One region of the Nocardioides sp. NPDC087217 genome, then DNA from elsewhere that is predicted to be linked to it. Evidence: predicted binding sites of a transcription regulator. Region 1 holds the regulator's gene; the other holds the start of a gene.
The links. Region 1 encodes LexA, which represses DNA repair genes until DNA is damaged. Its sites were predicted from a motif close to TCGAACANNTGTTCGA; they were not measured.

Region 1 (10,802 bases):
GTCGAAGCCGGCGTCGCGCAGCGCGCGGATCTTGTCCTCCTCGCGCGCCTTGGTCTCGACGAACTCCTCGATGTCGGGGTGGTCGACGTCGAGCACGACCATCTTCGCCGCGCGGCGGGTGGCGCCACCGGACTTGATGGTGCCCGCGGACGCGTCGGCGCCGCGCATGAAGGAGACCGGGCCGGAGGCGGTGCCGCCGGAGGACTTCAGCAGCTCCTTGGAGGAGCGGATGCGGGAGAGGTTGAGACCGGCACCGGAGCCGCCCTTGAAGATCAGGCCCTCCTCCTTGTACCAGTTCAGGATCGAGTCCATGGAGTCGTCGACCGAGAGGATGAAGCAGGCCGAGACCTGCTGGGGGGACTCGGTGCCGACGTTGAACCAGACCGGCGAGTTGAAGGCGAAGTGCTGGTTGACCAGCAGCCAGGTGAGCTCGCGACCGAAGAGGTCGGCGTCGTCGTCGGAGGCGAAGTAGCCGTTCTCCTTGCCGGAGGCGACGTAGGTGTTCACGACCCGGTCGATCAGCTGCTTCAGGCTCTGCTCACGCTTCTCGGTGCCGAGCGCGCCGCGGAAGTACTTGGTCGTCACGATCGTCGAGGCGTTGATCGACCAGAAGTCGGGGAACTCCACTCCGGTCTGCTCGAAGACGGTCTCGCCGGTCTTCCAGTTCTTCTGGACGACGTCGCGCCGCTCCCAGGTGATCTCGTCGTAGGGGTGGACGCCCTCGGTGCTGAAGATCCGCTCGATCTTCAGCCCGGCGCCTGCCTTCGCCGATGCCTGTGCCTCTGCTGCCGTGTCTGTCATTTCGTTCCCCCTGTTGTCATCGATCGCTGTGCCGTACTGCTGGTCGGTGCTGATGGTGGAGTCCTTGCTCTGTTCTATCTGTTTCCGCTGGCTGTGCCGTTGAATGGCCCGAGCAGGTCGCTTCCCCACGGCCTGCCCGGGCCGGTCTGTGTGTCCCGTGGGACCTAGTCGGAGCCCACCGGGGCCTCGACCGGATGTTCTGCCTCGAAGTCCTGGACTTCCCGTTCCGTACGCAGCATCTGGATCTCACGCTCGAAGTCCTCCACCGAGCCGAAGGCCCGGTAGACGCTCGCGAAGCGCAGGTAGGCCACCTCGTCGAGCTCCCGCAGCGGCGCGAGGATCGCCAGCCCCACCTCGTTGCTGGGAACCTCGGCCAGCCCCTGGCTGCGCAGCGCCTGCTCGACCTCCTGGCCGAGGCAGGCGAGCTGGTCCTCGGTGACCGGCCGACCCTTGCAAGCCTTGCGTACGCCGTGCACCGCCTTGTCGCGACTGAACGGCTCCGCTGCGCCGGAGCGCTTGGCCACCATCAGCTGCATCTGCTCGACGGTCGTGAACCGCTTCCCACATTCCTGGCAGACCCGGCGGCGCCTGATCTGGCCACCGTCCTCGGCCACGCGGGAGTCGAGCACCTTGGTGTCGCTGTGTCGGCAGAACGGACAGTGCACGGTCGAGCCCCTCTCGTGAGACCTGTGGATCCAGGCCGTCTCATTGGCGGCCCGAGCCTGTGGAACCTGTGGATATGAGCGTGAGTCCCTGTGGAACAACACCCCCATCGCTGTGGGCCATCCGCCTGTTCATGTGAACTAGATGTGGATAACTACAGCGGTGTAACTACTAGATGTAGTGGTAACCGTACGCCCGCCCCCACGACGATGCAAGCGAGCGCCGTGTTTACCCGCGTGTCCGGCGTGTCGCCGGTCAAACACCGAAAGATTCCGGTTCAGCGGCGACGGACTGGCCTGGATGAGTAAGAATGACCCCCGTGACAAACATCTCCGGAGGAAATCGCGTCGGGTCGCGGAGAGGCACGCGCCCCAGAAGCGGTCCCCGGCCACCTTTCATCTTGCCTGCGATCGCGACACTGGCCTTCCTCGTCATCTGGGGAGTGCTCGTGTGGGTCGCCGTCGGTTTCGGGGCCGACGCACGGGGAGGCGATTCCGGCGCCTGGGCGAAGCTCGCCATCGCGGCGGTCGTTGCAGTCGCCTGCCTCTTCCTGACCTTCACCTTCGCCGGGAAGGCCTGGCGGGCCTTCTCCGGCTCCCCCACCACGCCACCCACCGACGACTACACCGGAAGCCACTCCAACGCCTACGTCGAGGAGCAGGACTACTCGGCCCCGGCCTACTCCGACCAGGCCTACCCTGAGCAGGCCTACCCGGAGCAGGACTACTACGGCACCGGCTCCTACGGCTACGACGACACCGGTTCGTACGGCCGGCACAGCTCCGACACCGGGAGCCAGCCGCCCTACGGCGACACCAGCAACCGCTCGGCCTATACCGACACCGGCTCCCAGTCGCCCTACGGCTACCCCAGCAGCGACCAGGCCTACGGCAACACCGGCAGCCGGGCCGCCTACGGTGCGCCGTCCTACCAACCGCCGACCAGCCCGCCGCCCGCCCCACAGCCCTACTACTCCAGCCCGCCGACACCGACGTCGACACCACAGAGCACTCCGGGGTACAGCTCGCAGGGATACGGCACGGACAGCTACCCCACCCAGCAGGCCAGCTCCCCGCAGTATCAGTCCGGCGCCTACCAGACCCCGACCGGCTACGGCCAGACCGGCTCGCGGGCTCGACTGACCCAGGACCCCGCCGCGACCCAGGCGATGCCCACCCAGCGCCAGCCCCAGGAACCGACGGTCGAGCCGGACGACGAGTGGCCGCCGCGACACAGCACACGCAACAAGCAGTGGCCGCCGGCCGAGCCGGACAGCCCCTACCGCGGGCGCCACTGACCCGACACAGCGAGAGTGCTGCAGACGCTTCCCATCGTCTGCAGCACTCTCACTTTCCCCGGTAGCCGGCTGCCAGGGTCGAAGGAGCAGCCGGACATCTATAGCGGCGCCCTACGGCGCGGTCGGAACGATCAGCGTCTGTCCGGACACGAGCATCGAGGACTCGAGACCGTTGAGCTCCTTGATCCTCTGCTCCATCTCCCGAATCGAGGAGTCGGTGCCGGCGATGGCCTTCGAGGAGATGTCCCAGAGCGTGTCGCCATCGCCGACGACCATCGTGTGGGCGGAGGTGGAGGGGCTTTTGTCCGCACCGTTCTCCACCGCGAACGCCACCCGTGCCCCGATCAGCGCGATCCCGAAGAGCACGACGAGCGCGAATGCGAACACGACGACTCGGCCGCGACGCGTGAGCCGCACGGTCGAGCGACGCACCTCCGGCGCCGGACGCGGCGGCTCGGCTACGGGCAGCACATAGACTGTTGCACTCATCTCACGGCCTCCTGATCACAAGTCTCTCGATCACGTGTTCGATCGAGCACATGTTCGAAGGTAGATCACGTGTTCGAACAACGCAAGTAGCGACCCCAAGAATTTTCGAACGCCGACACGCGCCGCCCACGAGGTCGAACAAATGTTTGATGTCGTGGTGCCAGAGGGACTAATGTGATGACATGACCACGCAGAAGACAGGCACCGGATCAGGCGGTTCGAAGAAGAGCCGCGTCCGCGAGCTGCCCGACGGGCCGCCGGACGCGACCGGGCTCACGCCGCGTCAGCAGCGCATCCTCGCTCACCTGCGCGACAGCATCGAGCAGCGCGGCTACCCGCCCAGCATGCGCGAGATCGGGGCCGCGGTCGGGCTGACCAGCACCAGCAGCGTCGCCCACCAGCTCCGTGCGCTGGAGCAGCGTGGTCTGATCCGCAAGGACCCGAAGCGACCGCGCGCTCTGGAGGTCTTCCTCCCGGAGGTGATGGCCCACCGCAAGGCCATGTCCGGCGAGGAGCCCGAGTCGACGATCACCGCCGAGGCCGACATCAACCCCAACCCCGACGCCGCCATGGTCCCCCTGGTCGGGCGGATCGCGGCCGGTGGCCCGATCCTGGCCGAGGAGACCTCGAGCCAGCAGAGCATCGAGGACGTCTTCCCGCTGCCCAAGCAGCTGGTCGGCAACGGCGACCTCTTCCTGCTCTCGGTCTCCGGTGACTCGATGGTCGACGCGGCGATCTGCGACGGCGACTTCGTGGTCGTGCGCCAGCAGCCGACCGCCGAGAACGGCGAGATCGTGGCCGCGCTGATCGACGGCGAGGCCACGGTCAAGACGCTCTCCCGCAAGGACGGCAAGGTCTGGCTGCTGCCGCACAACGCTGCGTACGAGCCGATCGACGGCACCCACGCGACCATCCTCGGCAAGGTGACGGCGGTTCTGCGAAGCCTCTGAGCCCTCCCGGAACCAGTCCGGGAACACTGCGTGAAATCCAGCCGCCGGCCCATGACAGGGCCGGCGGCTGCGTCGTTCCATACAGCGTGACCCAGACGCAGATCGACCGCCGTACCCTCATCGCCGCCGGGCTGGCGACCGCCGCAGGGGCCGGAGCCATCGCTCTTCCCGAGCCCGCCGAGGCAGCGAGCGGCGCGCTCACCCACTTCCAGCACGGTGTCGCCTCCGGTGACCCACTCCCGGACCGCGTGGTCATCTGGACCCGGGTCACGCCGACCGTGGACGCGACTCCGGGGTCCGGACAGGGTGAGGAGGTCCTGGTCCGCTGGGAGGTCTCACCCACCGCCGACTTCGGCCGCGTCACCGCGAAGGGATCCCAGCAGACGGGCCCCGACCGCGACCACACCGTGAAGCTCGACGTCTCCGGCCTGGCCCCGGAGAGCTGGTACTTCTACCGCTTCACCTACAACGGCCAGACCAGCCGGGTCGGCCGCACCCGCACCGCTCCGGCCGCGGACGCAACCCCGGAGAACGTACGTTTCGGGGTGGTCTCCTGCTCCAACCTGCAGGCCGGCTGGTTCGCGTCCTACCGCCACCTGGCCGCCCGCGACGACCTGCACGCGATCCTCCACCTGGGCGACTACCTCTACGAGTACGCGCCCGGCGAGTACGGCTACGGCATGGCCAACGAGAACGTCCGGCCGCACGAGCCTGCCCACGAGATGCACACGCTGGCCGACTACCGGATCCGGCACGCGCAGTACAAGCGCGACGCCGACCTCTCCGCCGCCCACGCCCGGCTGCCCTGGATCGTCACCTGGGACGACCACGAGTCGGCCAACGACGCCTGGCTGCTGGGCGCCGAGAACAACGAGCCCGGCGAGTACGACTGGATCGACCGCAAGACCAACGCCAACCAGGCCTATGACGAGTGGATGCCGCTGCGCGTCGACGGCACAGCCACGGTGGAGACCGACAGCCACCTCCACGACCGCATCTACCGGCGGCTGCGTTTCGGCAACCTGCTCGAGCTGAGCATGCTCGACCTGCGCTCCTACCGCTCCCAGCAGGTCGCCCGCACCGACCTCTCCGGCGTCGACGACCCTGACCGCACGATCACCGGTGACGAGCAGCTTGCCTGGCTCAAGGACGGCCTGCTCACCGATGCTCAGTGGAAGATCGTCGGCAACCCGGTGATGATCGCGCCGGTCACCTTCGGCGCGCTCCCCAAGAGCCTCATCAGCCCGGTCAACGACGTCACCGGCCTGCTGCCCGACAACGGCATCGCCTACAACGTGGACCAGTGGGACGGCTACACCGCCGACCGCACCGAGCTCTTCGAGCACATCCGCAACCACGCGATCACCGACACCGTCTTCGTCACCGGCGACATCCACTCGGCGTGGGCCTGCGACCTGCCGTACGACTCCGCCGTCTACCCGCTCGGCAAGACCGCCGGGGTCGAGTTCGTGGCCACCTCGGTGACCTCGAACAACCTCAAGGACATCCTCGGTGCGCCGCGCCGCACGGTCAGCCTCACGGTCGAGAACATCATCAGGACCGCCAACCGCCACGTCCGCTACCTCAACTTCGACGACCACGGCTACTCCGTCCTCGACGTGACCCGCAACCGGGCTCAGATGGACTGGTACGTCATCGGCGAGCGCAAGGACTCCACCACCACCGCCACCTGGACCAGGTCGTACGCCACCGCAACCGGAAGGAACAGGCTCCATCACGTCACGGAGCCCGTCTAGGCCGTGTCCCCCGGACACAGCGGCGCTCTGCGCTTAGACTGCCCAGGTCTGCCTTCCCGAACGTCTGGTATCTCATGCGAAACATTGCCCGCCGGATCAACCGCAAACAACGATCCCTCGTCCTGATCGCAGGCATGGTCGCCGCGACATTCGTCGCCACCATGCCCGCAACCGGTTCGACGCCGGCGACCTCGGTGAGGACCGGCGGTGACACCAGCGCCGCGCAGCCGGTGACGGAGAAGGCGGCCCGGGAGGCGCTCGCCGCGGCCAAGAAGGTCAAGCGCAACCAGTCGGTGCGCGGCGCTCGCCAGGTCGTGCCCGGTCGGCACGTCGCGGGCCGGCCCGACGCAACCATCGCGCTGACCGACCTGTGGAACGCCAAGGACGCCCTGGACGGCTCCAACAAGGCGGCCGCGCGTGAGCTGCTCGCCCGCCCGCGCACCGCCACCCAGACCTGCAGCGACGCGGTCTGCGTCCACTACACGCCGGGCAAGGGCGGCGACCGCGCCTCGTCGACGTACGCGAACCAGGTCCGTGACGTGGTCACGAAGGTCCACAACCTCTACGTGCAGGCGGGCTACCGCAAGCCCGCGGCCGACAAGTCGGTCACCCCGGGCAAGGTCGACATCTACCTGGAGAACCTCTACGACGAGGGCTACTACGGCTACTGCGCGCCTGAGACCAAGGTCTCCAAGACGGCCGCGACGGCCTACTGCGTCATGGACAACGACTACGCCACCAGCGAGTACGGCACGGTCAACACACCCACCGAGAACCTCCGGGTGACCGCCGCCCACGAATACTTCCACGCGGTCCAGTTCGCCTACGACGCCGGCGAGGACCGCTGGATGATGGAGTCGACCGCGACCTGGGTCGAGGACGAGGTCTACGACAGCATCAACGACAACCGGCAGTACCTGGGCTACGGCCAGCTCGAGGACCAGCGCAAGCCGCTGGACAACTCCTACGCCTCCAACCTCGGCATCTACGGCAACTGGATCTTCTTCCGCTACCTGTCCGAGCGCTTCGCCAAGGAGCGCGGGACCCTGCCGGAGGTCGTCCTCTCGATCTGGAACCGAGCGCCCTCGACCTACTCGACCACCGCCATCCGACAGGCGCTTGCCGCTCGTGGCACCACGCTTAAGCAGCAGTACATCCGCTTCGCCGCCGCGAACCTGGCCCCCTCGAAGACCTACAGCGAAGGCCGGGCCTACTACCCGCCGGTCTACGACGGCCGCACTGCGCTGCCCGCCAAGCGCCAGACCGTCGACGGCCAGTTCACCCTCAAGCACCTGACCTACGCCTCCCAGCGCCTCGTCCCGAAGAACGTCGGCAAGGGCTGGAAGCTGCGGGTCAAGGTCGACGTGGCCCGGCCCAACGCCAACGGCGCCGTGGTCAGCATCTTCCGCACCGACGGCACCCGCGGCGTCTACTACCTCAAGCCCAACAGCAAGGGCATCGCCACCAAGACCATCGAGGGCTTCTCCTCGAAGCGGATCCGCAAGGTCGAGGTCACCTTCGCCAACGCGAGCAGCAACTTCAACTGCGGCCAGGGCACCGCGTTCTCGTGCCACGGCATCGCGACCCCCGACAAGGCCACCCACCGCTGGTGGGCGAAGACGTACCGCTGACCCTCAGATCACGCCGAGTCGGCTCGTTAGAACGAGCCGACTCGGCGTGATTTTCGGTCAGGACGAGGCCATCTCCGACAGTCGCTTGAGGGCCTTCCGTACGACATCCGGGTCGGTTGTGGCCCACATCGGCGGCAGGCTGGCCTTGAGGAATCCGCCGTAGCGGGCGGTGGCCAGGCGGGCGTCCAGGACGGCCACCACGCCACGGTCGGTGGTGGTGCGGATCAGCCGGCCGGCGCCCTGGGCGAGCAGCAGCGCCGCATGGGTGGCGGCGACCTGCATGAACCCGTTGCCGCCGGCCTTGTCCGCCGCCTGCTGCCGGGCTGACATCAGCGGGTCGTCGGGCCGCGGGAACGGGATCCGGTCGATGATCACGAGCTGGCAGGTGTCGCCGGGGACGTCGAGGCCCTGCCACAGCGACAGCGTGCCGAAGAGCACCGTGTGCGGGTCGGCGACGAACTGCGCGGCGAGCTCGGGCAGCTGCGCGTCGCCCTGGGCCAGCGTGGTCAGGTGAGGCAGCTTCTGGCGCACGACCTCGGCGGCGGCCTCGGCGGCTCGCCGGGAGGAGAAGAGCCCGAGCGTACGCCCGTCGGCCGCGTCGACCAGGTCGACGATCTCGTCCAGGGTCTTGGCGCCCATGCCGTCGCGTCCGGGCGGAGGCAGGTGGCGGGCGACGTAGAGGATCCCCTGCTTGCCGTAGTCGAACGGGCTGCCAACATCGAGCCCGATCCACGGCAGCACGTCATCGGTACGCTGCGCCCCGGCGCCCACCGCTGTGCGCTCCTCCGCCTTGAGCCCGAGGGATCCGGCCACGGGGCCGAAGTCGCCGCCGAGCTTGAGGGTCGCCGAGGCGAAGACGACGGTCTTCTCGGTGAGTAGCTTCTCGCGCATCTGCGCCCAGACCTGCAGCGGCGCGACGCAGAGGCGCGGCGGGATCCGGTCTCCGCCCTCGTTGAGCCAGATCACGTCGTGCTCGGAGGCGGCGGCCATCCGCTCAGCGGTGGTGAAGACCTCCTGCAGGCCGCCCTTGGCCTGCTGGAAGCCGGGGTCGGCGCCTTCGGAGTCCTTCGGCTTCGGGAGCGCGGAGAGCGCTGACCGAGCGGCGTCGCGCACCAGCACGAGCGCGTCCGAGACGACCTCGGGCAGCGTGATCAGCCGCCCGGGCGAGGTCTCGTTGATCGCCGCCCGCAACGCGTCGGAGGCGTCGGCGAGGTCGTCGGCCTCGGAGCCCTCGATGTGCTTCTGGGCCCGTCGGGCGGCCCGCTCCACCTCGGCCGCGGTCAGCTCGTCGGTCGCCGCCTGGGTCACCCGGGCGACGAGCTCGTGGGCCTCGTCGATCACCACTGCGTCGTACTCCGGGATCATCGGCACGCCCTCGATCGCGTCGATCGCGAGCAGGGAGTGGTTGGTGACGATCAGGTGGCTCTTCTGAGCCTTGTCGCGGGCGACCTCGGCGAAGCACTCCTCGCCGAAGGGGCACTTGGCGGCGCCGAGGCAGTCGCGGTGGTTGACGGAGACCTGACGCCACTCGCGGTCGGTGTGGCGGGGCGCGGAGTCGCGCTCGCCGCTGCCGCCCTTCTCCGCCTCCTTCTCGGCCCACCTGCGCAGCTCGAGGACCTTCTCGGCCATCGGGCCCAGCGGGACGTCGACCAGGGTGCCCTGGTCGTCGGGGGCGCCCTCGCGCACCCGGTGGAGGCAGGCGTAGTTGGAGCGGCCCTTGAGTACGGCGTAGGACGCGTCGACGCCGGGGCGCGAGCCGATCGCCTTGACCAGGCGCGGCAGGTCACGCTCGACGAGCTGGTGCTGCAGCGCCAGGGTCGCGGTGGCGACCACGACCCGGCTGTCGTGGAGCAGCGACGGGACCAGGTAGGCCAGCGACTTCCCGGTGCCGGTGCCGGCCTCGACCAGCAGGTGCTCCTCGTCGGCCAGAGCCTGCGCGACCGCGTCGGCCATCAGCACCTGACCCTCGCGGGTGGCCCCGCCGAGGGTCGCGACCGCATCCGCCAGGGCTTCACGTACGGGCGTCTGGGAGGCGGTCTCGGTTACGGTCACCCGGGCAACTTTAGCCGTGGGCGGGGACAGTCTCCGATCGGCTCTCCGCGATCCGGCGGGCGACGATCTCCCCGAACTGCATGTGGCCCGCCACGGTCAGGTGGGTGTTGTCCTCGAGCATCGGCAGCTCGAGGTCGAAGACGTTGATGTACGTCACGCCGTACTCCGCCGAGACCCGCCGCATCATCTTGTTGACGCCCCGGATGGCCTTGGCGCGGGAGTTCACCTTGGGCGCGCTGAGCACGATCACCTCGTGGCCCTTCAGCTCGTCCAGGGTGGCCCGGAAGCCCTTCTCGACGTCGTCGAGATCGCTCTTGGAGTCGTTGATGCCGCCCTCGAGCACGACCAGGTCGGCCCCCTGCGCCACCGCGTCGGGGACCCGCTCGGGGAACGAGATCGGGCCGCACCGCTCCATCAGCTCGTGCGAGTAGCCGGTGCCGCCGAAGCCGGAGACCCGCACCTCCCCGTCGAGATAGCGCGGCCAGGACAGGCCGGGGTCGTCCAGCCCGAAGCCGGAGGCCCAGGAGTCACCGATCACCACGACCTTCTCGCCGGCTCCGGTCACCACAGAGGCGCGGGTCACCGACTCGGCGGCCAGACGAGTGCACAGGTCCTGGGTCACCTCGGACTCGTGGCTCGCCTTCTGCCCTGGGAGCGCGCCCTCGTCCTGGCTGCCGCAGCCCGCCAGCGTGGCCACCAGGACAGCACCAGCCAGCGCGCTCACGATCGTGGCGCGCGCCGCGTGGCGTACCTCTGTCCGCATCCCTGACCTCTCCGACGACTGATCGTCCCAAGTGTGAGGGACCAGCCTGTCATCGCCAATGTCGCAACGCCGGATCAGCGTCGAAGATCAGCGCCCAAGATCAGCTTCCAAGATCATGCAGAGTAAGCAGCCAGCTCCCCGGCCAGGTCCGCGTTGGCGCGGCCCTTGACGATGGTGCCTTCGGCAGTGTGCTCGAGGTGGTCGATCTCGCCGTGCTGGTGGATCCGGTTGACCAGGTCGCCCCGCTCGTAGGGAACCAGCGCGGAGAACTCGACGCCCGGTCGCGGCAGGTCGGTCTCGACGGCCTTGATGGCCGCGTCGATGCCCTCTCCGGTCTTGGCCGAGACTGCGACCGAGTGGGGCTCGGCGCGCAGCAGCCTGGCGATCACCAGCGGGTCG
Region 2 (10,802 bases), on a different contig from region 1:
CCACGCCCGGAAGGTCCAGGGTGACGCCGGCGGTCTCGCTGAGCAGCAGGATCATGCCGTACGTCAGCGCACCCGCCACGAGCAGAGACCCGATCACCACGATGCTCATCGCGCGGTAGTAGAGGATCGAGAAGATCACCACGAGGATCAGGCCGACCAGACCGGCCCACAGTCCGGCGGTGAGCTGGTTTCCGGCCAGGGTCGGGCCGATGACCCGGGTCTGGATGCCGTCCTCAGGGAAGTCGAGCGGCAGCGAGCCGTACTTCAGGTTGTTGGCCAGCGCGGCGGCGGACTCCTGGGTGAAGTCGCCGCTGATCTGGGCGCCTCCGCTGATCCGCGAGTCGGCGGTCGGGGCCGAGATCACCTTGGCGTCCAGGACGATCGCGAACTGCTCACCGGTGCCGGCAATGGCGCCGGTGGTGTCGGCGAAGACCTTGTTGCCCTCGGACTTGAAGTCCAGGGTCACCACGTAGTTGGCCTGCTGCTGCGGGATGCCGTAGGAGGCCTCGCTGATCTCGGTGCCCTCGATGACGGCAGGCGTCAGCAGGTAGGGGACGCCGTCGTCGTCGCAGGTCAGCAGCGGCTTTCCGGGGATGTCCTCGGCCGGCTCGGCGCCCGGTGCGGGGCAGGTGAAGGAGTTGTAGGCGGTCGCCCACTCCTGCGGCACGGTGCGCATGAACTTGACCGCGTCGTCGACCTTGACGACCTCGTTCTCGTTCGGCTTCTCCGGCTTGGCACCCGCCGAGGCCGAGGGGCTGGCGCTCGGGTCGGCGCTCTCGGACGCCTTCTCGGAGGCCTGCTCGGACGCGCTAGCGGTCTCGGAGGCGCTGGCGGTCTCACCACCGAACGCCGCGCGCGGCGAGGTGCCCGGCACGGTGCCGGCCGAGGGGTCCTCGACCATCGAGCCGCTGGGGTCCGCGGCACCACACGTCTTCTGCGGGCTGCAGGCGACCAGGCGGAAGCGGAGCTTCGCGGTCTGGCGGACGCGCTCGGCGGTCTCCTGCTGCACCTTGCCGGTGCCGGGGATGGAGACCTTGATGACGTCGTTGCCCTCGGTGGTCACCCGGCCGCCGGTGATGCCGGAGCCGTTGACGCGCTGGTCGATGATCGACTTGGCCTCGTCGAGGCTCTCCCTCGGGACCGATCCACCCTCGGAGTTCTCCGCGGTCATCGAGATCTCGGTGCCGCCGCGCAGGTCGAGGCCCAGCTCGGGCTTCCAGGTGCCGGCGAACGCGATGCCGCCGAACATGATCGCAATGGCCAAGAAGAGCAGTGCGAGTGTCCGGCCGGGGCGCGCTGTCTTGCGTGCCATGTGTTGGTCAGTCCTTCTTGTCGAGGTCCACGATGACGTTCTCGGCGTCGGCGGAGGTCTCGTCGGCCGCAGCCTCGACCTCGCGCTCCTCGCCGGTCTCCTCGTCGGACTCCTCCGCGGGCGCCTCGGTGACCTTCTGGGCCACGGCCTGGCGCACGACCTGGATGACGACGCCGTCGGCGATCTCGACCTTGATGTTCGTCGTGGTCTCCTCGACCTCCGTCACCGTGCCGAAGAGCCCGGCGGTCAGCATCACCCGGTCACCCGGCTGGAGGTTGAGCTGGAGCTCACGAGCCTGCTTCGCACGCTTCTGCTGCGGCCTGATCAACAGGAAGTAGAACAGGACGATGATGACGATAAAAGGAAGGAATTCCACGGGGGTTCGGCTCCGACAGTCTGAGTGGTCACCGGCAGGCGCACGGCGACGTGCAAGTCTAACCAGGCACCTGGTTGAGACTGTGAATCAGGCCTCATCCCAGAGCGTTTCCTTGGACCAGGCCGCAGCCTCGGCGTTGGCCGGCACCGGCAGGCCGAGGTGCTCCCATGCTGCCGGGGTCGCGACCCGGCCCCGCGGCGTACGTGCCAGGAAGCCGGTACGCACCAGGAACGGCTCCGCCACCTCCTCGACCGTCTCGCGCTCCTCCCCCACCGCGACGGCGAGGGTGGAGATGCCCACCGGGCCGCCGCCGAACCTCCGGCACAGGGCGTCGAGGACAGCCAGGTCGAGGCGGTCCAGGCCGAGCGGGTCGACCTCGTAGAGATCGAGCGCCTTCTCGGCGATCTGCTGGGTGACCGTGCCGTCGGCCTTGACCTGGGCATAGTCGCGGACGCGGCGCAGCAGCCGGTTGGCGATCCGCGGGGTGCCTCGGGAGCGGCCGGCGATCTCGGCGGCGCCGTCGTCCTTGAGGGTGACGTCGAGCAGCCCCGCGGAGCGGCGCACGATCAGCTCGAGGTCGGCCGGGTCGTAGAGCTCGAGATGTCCGGTGAAGCCGAACCTGTCCCGGAGCGGGCCGGGAAGGAGGCCGGCGCGCGTCGTCGCGCCGACGAGCGTGAACGGCGGCAGGTCGATCGGGATCGCGGTCGCGCCCGGGCCCTTGCCGATGACCACGTCGACCCGGAAGTCCTCCATCGCCAGGTAGAGCATCTCCTCGGCGGGTCGGCTCATTCGGTGGATCTCGTCGACGAAGAGAACCTCACCCTCGTTGAGCCCGCTCAGGATCGCGGCCAGGTCGCCGGCATGGGTGATCGCCGGACCGCTCGTGATCCGAAGCGGCGCCGACATCTCGGCCGCGATGATCATGGCGAGGGTGGTCTTGCCGAGGCCTGGCGGGCCGGACAGGAGTACGTGGTCGGGGGCCCGCTCACGCTGTCGCGCCGCCTCCAGGACGAGGCCGAGCTGCTCGCGGACGCGTTGCTGGCCGATCAGCTCGTCGAGGGTCTTCGGGCGCAGCGCGGCCTCGACGGCCCGGTCGTCACCGTCGGCCTCGGCGATGGTGAGCGAGGAGAAGTAGTCCTCCTCGGCTCGGTCCAGGTCGTCCTCGTGCATGGGTTCCTATGCCTTCGAAAGGGTGCGTAGAGCTGCCCGGAGCAGCAAGGAGATGTTGGCCTGGTCGCCGGCCTCGGGCTCGATCGCGGTCACCGCCTTGTCGGCGTCCCGGGCGTTGTAGCCCAGGCCGACGAGGGCCTCGGTGACCTGGTCGCGCCACGGCGCCGCTGCGGTGGCGCGCGCAGGGGCGGAGGCGGTGCCGGTCGGGGCGCCGATCCTGTCCTTGAGCTCCAGGATGATCCGCTGGGCACCCTTCTGCCCGATGCCGGGGACCTTGGTGAGGGTCTTGGCGTCCTCGCCCGCGATGGCCAGCCGGATACCGTCGGGCGAGAGGACGGCGAGCATCGCCTGGGCGAGCTTCGGGCCGACGCCGGAGGCGGTCTGGAGGAGCTCGAAGAGCGTGCGCTCGTCGGTGTCGGTGAAGCCGAAGAGGGTCAGCGAGTCCTCGCGCACGACCAGGCTGGTCGGCAGGTGCGCCTCCTCGCCGGTGCGGAGCGTGGCCAGCGTGTTGGGCGTGCAGAGCAGCTCGATGCCGATCCCGCCGACCTCGACGACGGCGGTGGAGAGACTGACGGCGGCGACCTTGCCGCGTACGGACGCGATCACTTCTTTGTCCTTCCGGCCGCGGCGAGCGCGGCTTCGATGCGGTTCTGGGCGCCTCCGCGCCACTGGTGGGTGATGGCCAGCGCCAGCGCGTCGGCGGCATCGGCGGGCTTGGGCGGGGTCGAGAGCCGCAGGATGCGGGTCACCATGGCGGTCACCTGGGCCTTGTCGGCCCGGCCGTTGCCGGAGACGGCGGCCTTGACCTCCGAGGGCGTGTGCAGGGCGACGGGGAGACCGCGCCGCGCGGCGCAGACCATCGCCAGGCCGCTGGCCTGGGCCGTACCCATGATCGTGGAGACGTTGGACCGCGCGAAGATCCGCTCGATCGCGACCGCATCCGGCCGGTGCTCCTCGATCCAGGCGTCGATCCCCTTCTCGATGGTCACCAGCCGCTCCCAGACGGGGAGATCTGAGGACGTACGGATCACTCCGACATCCACCATCGACAGCGGCCTGCCGAGCGAGCCGTCGACCACGCCCATACCGCACCGGGTCAGGCCGGGGTCGATCCCAAGCACCCTCACGCACACACCTCCATCGAACGTCTGTTCGCAGACTACAGACCTCGCGCCGAATCCTGAGGTATGGCGTGCCGAGAATGCAGTTGTGGGCGACGAAAGTGGAGTTTCGTCGCCCACAACCAACGATTCGGCCCGCCGAAACCACCGATTCGGCCGGGGTACTGCTCAGGCGTCGACGGTCTCCATGACCTCGTCGGGGACGTCGGCGTTGGAGAAGACGTTCTGTACGTCGTCGAGGTCGTCGACGGCGTCGATGAGCTTGAAGACCTTCTCGGCGGCCGAGGCGTCGGCGACCGGGATGTCCATGCTCGCGACGAACTGGACCTCGGCGGAGTCGTAGTCGATGCCGGCGTCCTGGAGCGCGGTGCGGACCGCGACGACGTCGGACGGGTCGGAGACGATCTCGAAGGACTCACCGAGGTCGTTGACGTCCTCGGCACCGGCGTCGAGGGTGGCTTCGAGGAGGTCGTCCTCGGAGATCTCCTTGCCCTCCTGCGCCTTGGCCACGACGACGACGCCCTTGCGGTCGAAGAGCCGGCTCACCGAGCCGGGGTCGGCCATGGTGCCGCCGTTGCGGGTGACCGCGGTGCGCACCTCCATGGCCGCCCGGTTGCGGTTGTCGGTCAGACACTCGATGAGGAGCGCGACGCCCTGAGGGCCGTAGACCTCGTACATGATCGTGTCGTAGCTGACCCCGCCGCCGTCGAGCCCACCCCCGCGCTTGACCGCGCGGTCGATGTTGTCGTTGGGGACCGACTGCTTCTTGGCCTTCTGGATCGCGTCGTAGAGGGTCGGGTTGCCCGACGGGTCGGGACCGCCGGTCTTGGCTGCGATCTCGATCGTCTTGATGAGCTTGGCGAAGAGCTTGCCGCGCTTGGCGTCGATCGCCGCCTTCTTGTGCTTCGTCGTTGCCCACTTGGAGTGGCCGCTCATCTGGAAACCGTCCTTTGCCCCGCGTCGTCGCTGATGCTTGTCGAGCCGCCACCGGAGTCGTCACAGGGCAGCAGGTACCCATTCTAACTACGTGCGGTACGTCACCGTCAGCAGCAGGTGTCGACGAAGAGCTGGTGCAGCCGGTCGTCGGCGTTGACCTCGGGGTGGAACGAGGTCGCCATGAGCTGGTTCTGACGTACGGCGACGGGGTGCTCCCCCACGCTCGCCAGCACCTCGACACCCGGGCCGATCTCCTCGACCCAGGGCGCCCGGATGAAGACGGCGTGGACCGTCTCGTCGAGCCCGGTGACCTCGAGGTCGGTCTCGAACGACTCCGTCTGCCGCCCGAAGGCGTTGCGCCGGACCGTGATGTCGAGCCCGCCGATGGTCTCCTGGCCCTGGGCCGCGTCGAGCAGTCGGTCGGCCAAGAGCACCATCCCGGCGCAGGTGCCGAGCGCCGGCATCCCGCCCCGGACCCGCTCGCGGAGCGGGTCGAGCAGCTCGAACGTACGCGCCAGGCGCCACATCGTCGTCGACTCACCGCCGGGGATGACGAGCGCGTCGCACGCGTCGAGCTCCTCCCGACGGCGTACGGACGTTCCCTTCACCCCCAGGCGGTCGAGGGCGGCGAGGTGCTCGCGGACGTCGCCCTGGAGGGCGAGTACGCCGAGGGTGGTCACCAGCCGCGCTCCGCGAACTGGATCGACCTGGCCGGCTCGTCGACGTTGATGCCGACCATGGCCTCGCCGAGGCCACGGGAGACCTTGGCGACGACGTCGGGGTCGTCGTGGAAGGTGGTCGCCTTGACGATCGCCTCGGCACGCTGGACCGGGTTGCCGGACTTGAAGATGCCGGAGCCGACGAAGACGCCCTCGGCGCCGAGCTGCATCATCATCGCGGCGTCGGCCGGGGTCGCGATGCCGCCGGCGGTGAACAGGACGACCGGGAGCTTGCCGTTCTCGGCGACCTCCTTGACCAGCTCGTAGGGAGCCTGGAGCTCCTTGGCGGCCACGTAGAGCTCGTCCTCGGCGAGGGCGCCGAGGCGGCGGATCTCGCGGCGGATCGTACGCATGTGGGTGACCGCGTTGGACACGTCGCCGGTGCCGGCCTCGCCCTTGGAGCGGATCATCGCCGCGCCCTCGGTGATGCGGCGCAGGGCCTCGCCGAGGTTGGTCGCGCCGCACACGAACGGCACGGTGAAGGCCCACTTGTCGATGTGGTTCTCGTAGTCGGCCGGGGTCAGTACCTCGGACTCGTCGATGTAGTCCACCCCGAGGCTCTGGAGCACCTGGGCCTCGGCGAAGTGGCCGATCCGAGCCTTGGCCATGACCGGGATGGAGACGGCCTCGATGATGCCGTCGATCATGTCGGGGTCGGACATGCGGCTCACGCCGCCCTGGGCGCGGATGTCGGCGGGGACGCGCTCGAGCGCCATCACCGCCACCGCCCCGGCGTCCTCGGCGATCTTCGCCTGCTCGGCGGTGACCACGTCCATGATCACGCCGCCCTTGAGCATCTCCGCCATCCCGCGCTTGACCCGCGAGGTTCCCGTCTCGTTCATGCTTGTTGCCATGGGGCGATCGTAGGTCGGGACAAGGCGTACGCCACCCTCGGAAAGGCCTGGTCAGGCCACTGTTCCCAAAGTGGACTGCTCCAAGTGGACTGCTACCTGGTCAACGCCTCGGCGGCCTCGGCCACCGCGCTGGGGGTGCCGGCCAGCGACCAGATGACACCACCGGCCTCCACCTGGGTCGTGGCTCCGCCGGCGCCCAGGACGAGGGCGGCGCCGGGGAGGCGGTCCCAGTCGGGGACGGAGTGCTGACAGAAGAGGTGGAGCTTTCCCTGGGCGATGGCGGTGAGGTCCATCGAGCCGGAGCCGAGGATCCGGATGGAGGCGGCCCGGCTGGCGACGCGGACGTATGCCTCGCCGACCGGATGCTTCAGCTTCGAGGGGTGGAGGTAGGTGGTGAGGCAGGCGAGGGCGAGCGGCGTGTTGGGCATCGCGTCGAGCCGGACGCCGTTGCGGGTCGTGGGCAGCTCGGGGCCACCGACGTAGACCGCGTCCTCGGCGGGTGAGTAGATCGCCCCCAGGACGATGCCGTCGCCGTCGGTCAGCGCCAGCGCGGAGCACCACCAGTCGAGGCCGCGTACGAAGTTGTAGGTGCCGTCGACCGGGTCGATGGTCCACACCCGGCCGGTGGTCGACTCGCGGGCCGAGCCCTCCTCGCCGAGGATGCCGTCGCCCGGGTGCTCGGCCGTCAGGCGTTCGACGATCGCCTTCTCAGCAGCCTTGTCGGCGGCGGTGACCAGGTCGGAGACCGAGGTCTTGGTCTCGATCGAGTCGCCGATGCCCTCGATGCGCATCTTCGCGGCGAGCGAGCCGGCGCCGCGGACGAGCTCCGCGGCCAGGCGTACGTCTGACTCCGTCGGCGCGGTCACGAGGCGGCTTCCTCGGCGAGGGCCTGCTTGCGGACGGTCCAGACGCGCTGGCCGACGGTGACGGTCGAGGCGACGGCGAGGATCCACAGCGCGATGTAGATGAGCAGGTCCAGGGAGAAGATGCCGGCGAAGCCGGTCATCACCAGGACCAGGACCAGACGGTCGGCGCGCTCGGCGATGCCGACGTTGGCGGTGAACCCCAGCGACTCGGCGCGGGCGCGTGCGTAGGAGGTGACCGCACCTATGACGAGGCACCACAGAGACAGTGCGAGATAGAGGTCGGAGTCGCCCGGGCCGGCGAAGTAGAGCGCGAGGCCGCCGAAGACCGCGCCGTCGCCGAACCGGTCGAGGGTGGAGTCCCAGAAGGCACCGAACTTGCTCGTGCGGCCCACGGCGCGGGCCATCGCACCGTCGATCAGGTCGCTGAAGACGAAGCAGGTGATGAAGATCGTGCCGGCCAGCAGCTCGCCGCGCGGGTAGAACGCCAGCGCCCCGACCGCTACTCCGATGGTGCCGACGAGCGTCACGAGGTCGGGGCTGATCTTCAGCGCCACGAACAGCCGGACGATGGGCGCGAGGACGACTCCCTGAACGAAGCCTTTGATGTGATCCAACATGGCGCGGCCACGCTATCGGATCCCACCGAGGCGTCACCTGCGCGCGCCGAAACGTCACTCACATTCTGCCGAGGCGTCACTCGCGTCGGCCGAGGCGTCACTCGCGTCGGCCGAGAGGTCAGCGGGTGACATCTCGGCCGACGTAGGTGACGCCTCGGCCAACCGGGGTGACGTCTCGGCCGACCGGGGTGACGCCTGGGCTATACGCCTTCGGTCAGGTCGCGGACCTCGGCGTAGCGGGCGCGTACGGCGGGGTCGGGGTCGGCCTCGTAGGTCTCGGTGCCGGCGAGCTCCCAGGTCGGGGGCTCCGCGCCGCCGGCGAGGAGCCAGGCGGCCTGGCGGGCGGCGCCGTCGGCGACGTACTCCCCCGGCTCGGGGACCAGGACGGGGTGGCCGAGGACGACGGGAGCGAGACGGCGTACGGCCTCGGAGCGGGCGCCGCCGCCGACGAGGAGGACGCGGTCGACCGCGACGCCCTGGGACTTCAGCGCGTCGATGCCGTCGGCGAGGCCGCAGAGCAGTCCCTCGACGGCGGCGCGCGCCAGGTAGGCGGGCTCGGCGGTGGCCAGGGTCAGTCCGTGGATCACGCCACGAGCCGACGGCCGGTCGGGGGTGCGCTCGCCCTCGAGGTAGGGGACGAGGACCAGGCCGCCGGAGCCCGAAGGGGCCTCGAGCGCCAGCCGGGATAGCTCCTCGTGGCTCACCCCGAGCAGCCGAGTGGTGGCATCGAGGACGCGCGCGGCGTTGAGGGTGGCGACCAGCGGCAGGTAGCGGCCGGTGGCGTCGGCGAAGCCCGCCACGGTGCCCGACGCGTCCGAGGTGGGTGTCTCCGAGACCGCGCAGGCGACGCCGGAGGTGCCGATGGAGACGACCACGTCGCCGGGCCGGGCGCCCACGCCCAGGGCCGCGCCGGCGTTGTCGCCGCAGCCGGGGCCGAGCAGCGCCCCGGCCGGCGTACGTCCCGCCGAGGCCGAGGGCGCGAGCACCTCCGGCAGCACGACATCGTCCCGCCCGAGCGCGCGTTTGAGCAGGTCGCGACGGTATTCGCCGGTCACCGCCGAGTAGTAGCCGGTGCCGCTGGCGTCGCTCCGGTCCGTACGCAGCGCCTCCAGCCCCGGGGCGCCGGCGAGCTTCCAGGTCAGCCAGTCGTGGGGCAGGCACACCGCCGCGACCCGCGCCGCCGACTCCGGCTCGTGCTCGGCGAGCCAGCGCAGCTTGGTGGCGGTGAAGCTGGCGACCTGCACGGACCCGACGGCATCGGCCCAGGCCGCGGCACCCAGCTCGGCGTTGAGCGCGGCGGCCGCGCCGGCCGAGCGGGTGTCGTTCCACAGCAGCGCGGGGCGTACGACCTCTCCGGCCTCGTCCAGGCACACCATCCCGTGCTGCTGCCCGCCGACGGAGACGGCGGCGACATCGGCGAGCCCGCCGGCCGCCTCGGCGGCGGACTCGAGCGCGGTCCACCACGCCGCCGGGTCCACCTCCGTGCCTTCGGGGTGCGGCGCGGAGCCGGAGCGCACCAGCGCCCCGGTCTCCGCGTCACGGACGACGACCTTGCAGGACTGGGTCGAGGAGTCGACCCCGGCGACGAGCGGCATGCCCTGCAACCTAACGAAGCCCGAGGAGGTGGTCCATGGCCAGCTGGTCGAGGTGCTCGAACGCGTAGCCGTGGTCCAGCTTCTCGATGTCGTAGGTCGCCGTGCGGATGTCCTCGAGCGTCTCGCCCTCGGCCAGGGTCGGCACGGAGAGCTCCTCGACCTGCGAGGCCTCGAGCGCAGCCTTGACCTCCGGGTCCGCCCGGAACGCCTTGGCCCGCTCACGCAGCACGAGGTAGTTGCGCATGCAGCCCGCGGCCGACGCCCACACGCCGTCCTCGTCCTCGGTGCGCGGCGGCTTGAAGTCGAAGTGGCGCGGGCCGTCGTAGCCCTTGGACTCCAGCAGGTCGACCAGGTTGAACGCACCGCGCAGGTTGCCGGCGCCGAAGCGGAGGTCCTGGTCGAAGCGCGGCCCGTGCTGGCCGTTGAGGTCGATGTGGAAGAGCTTGCCGTGCCACAGCGCCTGGGCGACGCCGGAGGCGAAGTTGAGCCCGGCCATCTCCTCGTGACCGACCTCCGGGTTGAGGCCGACCAGCTCGGGGCGGTCGAGGGTGTTGATGAAGGCGAGCGCGTGGCCGATGGTCGGCAGCAGGATGTCGCCGCGGGGCTCGTTGGGCTTCGGCTCGATGGCGAACCGGATGTCGTAACCCTGCTCGGTCACGTAGTCGCCGAGCAGGTTGACCGCCTCGCGGTAGCGGTCCAGCGCCGCCGCGATGTCCTTGGCAGCGTGGGACTCGGCGCCCTCACGGCCACCCCACATGACGTACGTCGTCGCGCCGAGCTCGGCGGCGAGGTCGATGTTGCGCGCGACCTTGGCGATCGAGTAGCGGCGCACCTCGCGGTCGTTCGAGGTGAAGCCACCGTCACGGAAGACCGGGTGGCCGAAGAGGTTGGTGGTGGCCATCGGCACCTTGAGACCGGTCTCGTCCAGCGCGGCCTTGAGCTTGTCGATCTCCGCCTGGCGCTCGGCGTCGCTCGCGTCGATCGCGAAGACGTCGTTGTCGTGGAAGGTGATGCCGTAAGCGCCGAGCTCGGCCAGCTTGTGCACCGAGTGGGCGACGTCGAGGTGAGGCCGGCTCGCCGAGCCGAACACGTCCTGCCCGTTCCAGCCCACGGTCCACAGCCCGAAGGTGAACTTGTCCTCGGAGGTGGGGGTGTAATCCGTCATAGCCTTGCTTCCTCACATTAGTTCATGACTCGGACTATATGAGGATCATGAAACGCGACGGCCGTCACATT

Region 2: a site for LexA is predicted at 3,999-4,014, ahead of ruvC (crossover junction endodeoxyribonuclease RuvC). Genes of this name have one in related genera too.

Annotation. Positions count from the first base shown of each region.
Region 1 is NZ_JBIUZB010000001.1:973,718-984,519, reverse strand. Features, by position in the region: gene ACIO3S_RS04870 (vitamin B12-dependent ribonucleotide reductase) at 1-801, opposite strand, end outside; gene nrdR (transcriptional regulator NrdR) at 966-1,466, opposite strand; gene ACIO3S_RS04860 (hypothetical protein) at 1,865-2,761, shown strand; gene ACIO3S_RS04855 (LysM peptidoglycan-binding domain-containing protein) at 2,873-3,250, opposite strand; gene lexA (transcriptional repressor LexA) at 3,433-4,200, shown strand; gene ACIO3S_RS04845 (alkaline phosphatase D family protein) at 4,287-5,957, shown strand; gene ACIO3S_RS04840 (MXAN_6640 family putative metalloprotease) at 6,032-7,588, shown strand; gene ACIO3S_RS04835 (ATP-dependent DNA helicase) at 7,646-9,640, opposite strand; gene ACIO3S_RS04830 (SGNH/GDSL hydrolase family protein) at 9,651-10,403, opposite strand; gene hflX (GTPase HflX) at 10,517-10,802, opposite strand, start outside.
Region 2 is NZ_JBIUZB010000002.1:1,158,705-1,169,506, forward strand. Features, by position in the region: gene secD (protein translocase subunit SecD) at 1-1,312, opposite strand, end outside; gene yajC (preprotein translocase subunit YajC) at 1,320-1,688, opposite strand; gene ruvB (Holliday junction branch migration DNA helicase RuvB) at 1,776-2,858, opposite strand; gene ruvA (Holliday junction branch migration protein RuvA) at 2,865-3,464, opposite strand; gene ruvC (crossover junction endodeoxyribonuclease RuvC) at 3,461-3,943, opposite strand; gene ACIO3S_RS13020 (YebC/PmpR family DNA-binding transcriptional regulator) at 4,148-4,915, opposite strand; gene pdxT (pyridoxal 5'-phosphate synthase glutaminase subunit PdxT) at 5,023-5,595, opposite strand; gene pdxS (pyridoxal 5'-phosphate synthase lyase subunit PdxS) at 5,592-6,488, opposite strand; gene ACIO3S_RS13035 (inositol monophosphatase family protein) at 6,581-7,354, opposite strand; gene pgsA (phosphatidylinositol phosphate synthase) at 7,351-7,971, opposite strand; gene xylB (xylulokinase) at 8,172-9,566, opposite strand; gene xylA (xylose isomerase) at 9,577-10,731, opposite strand.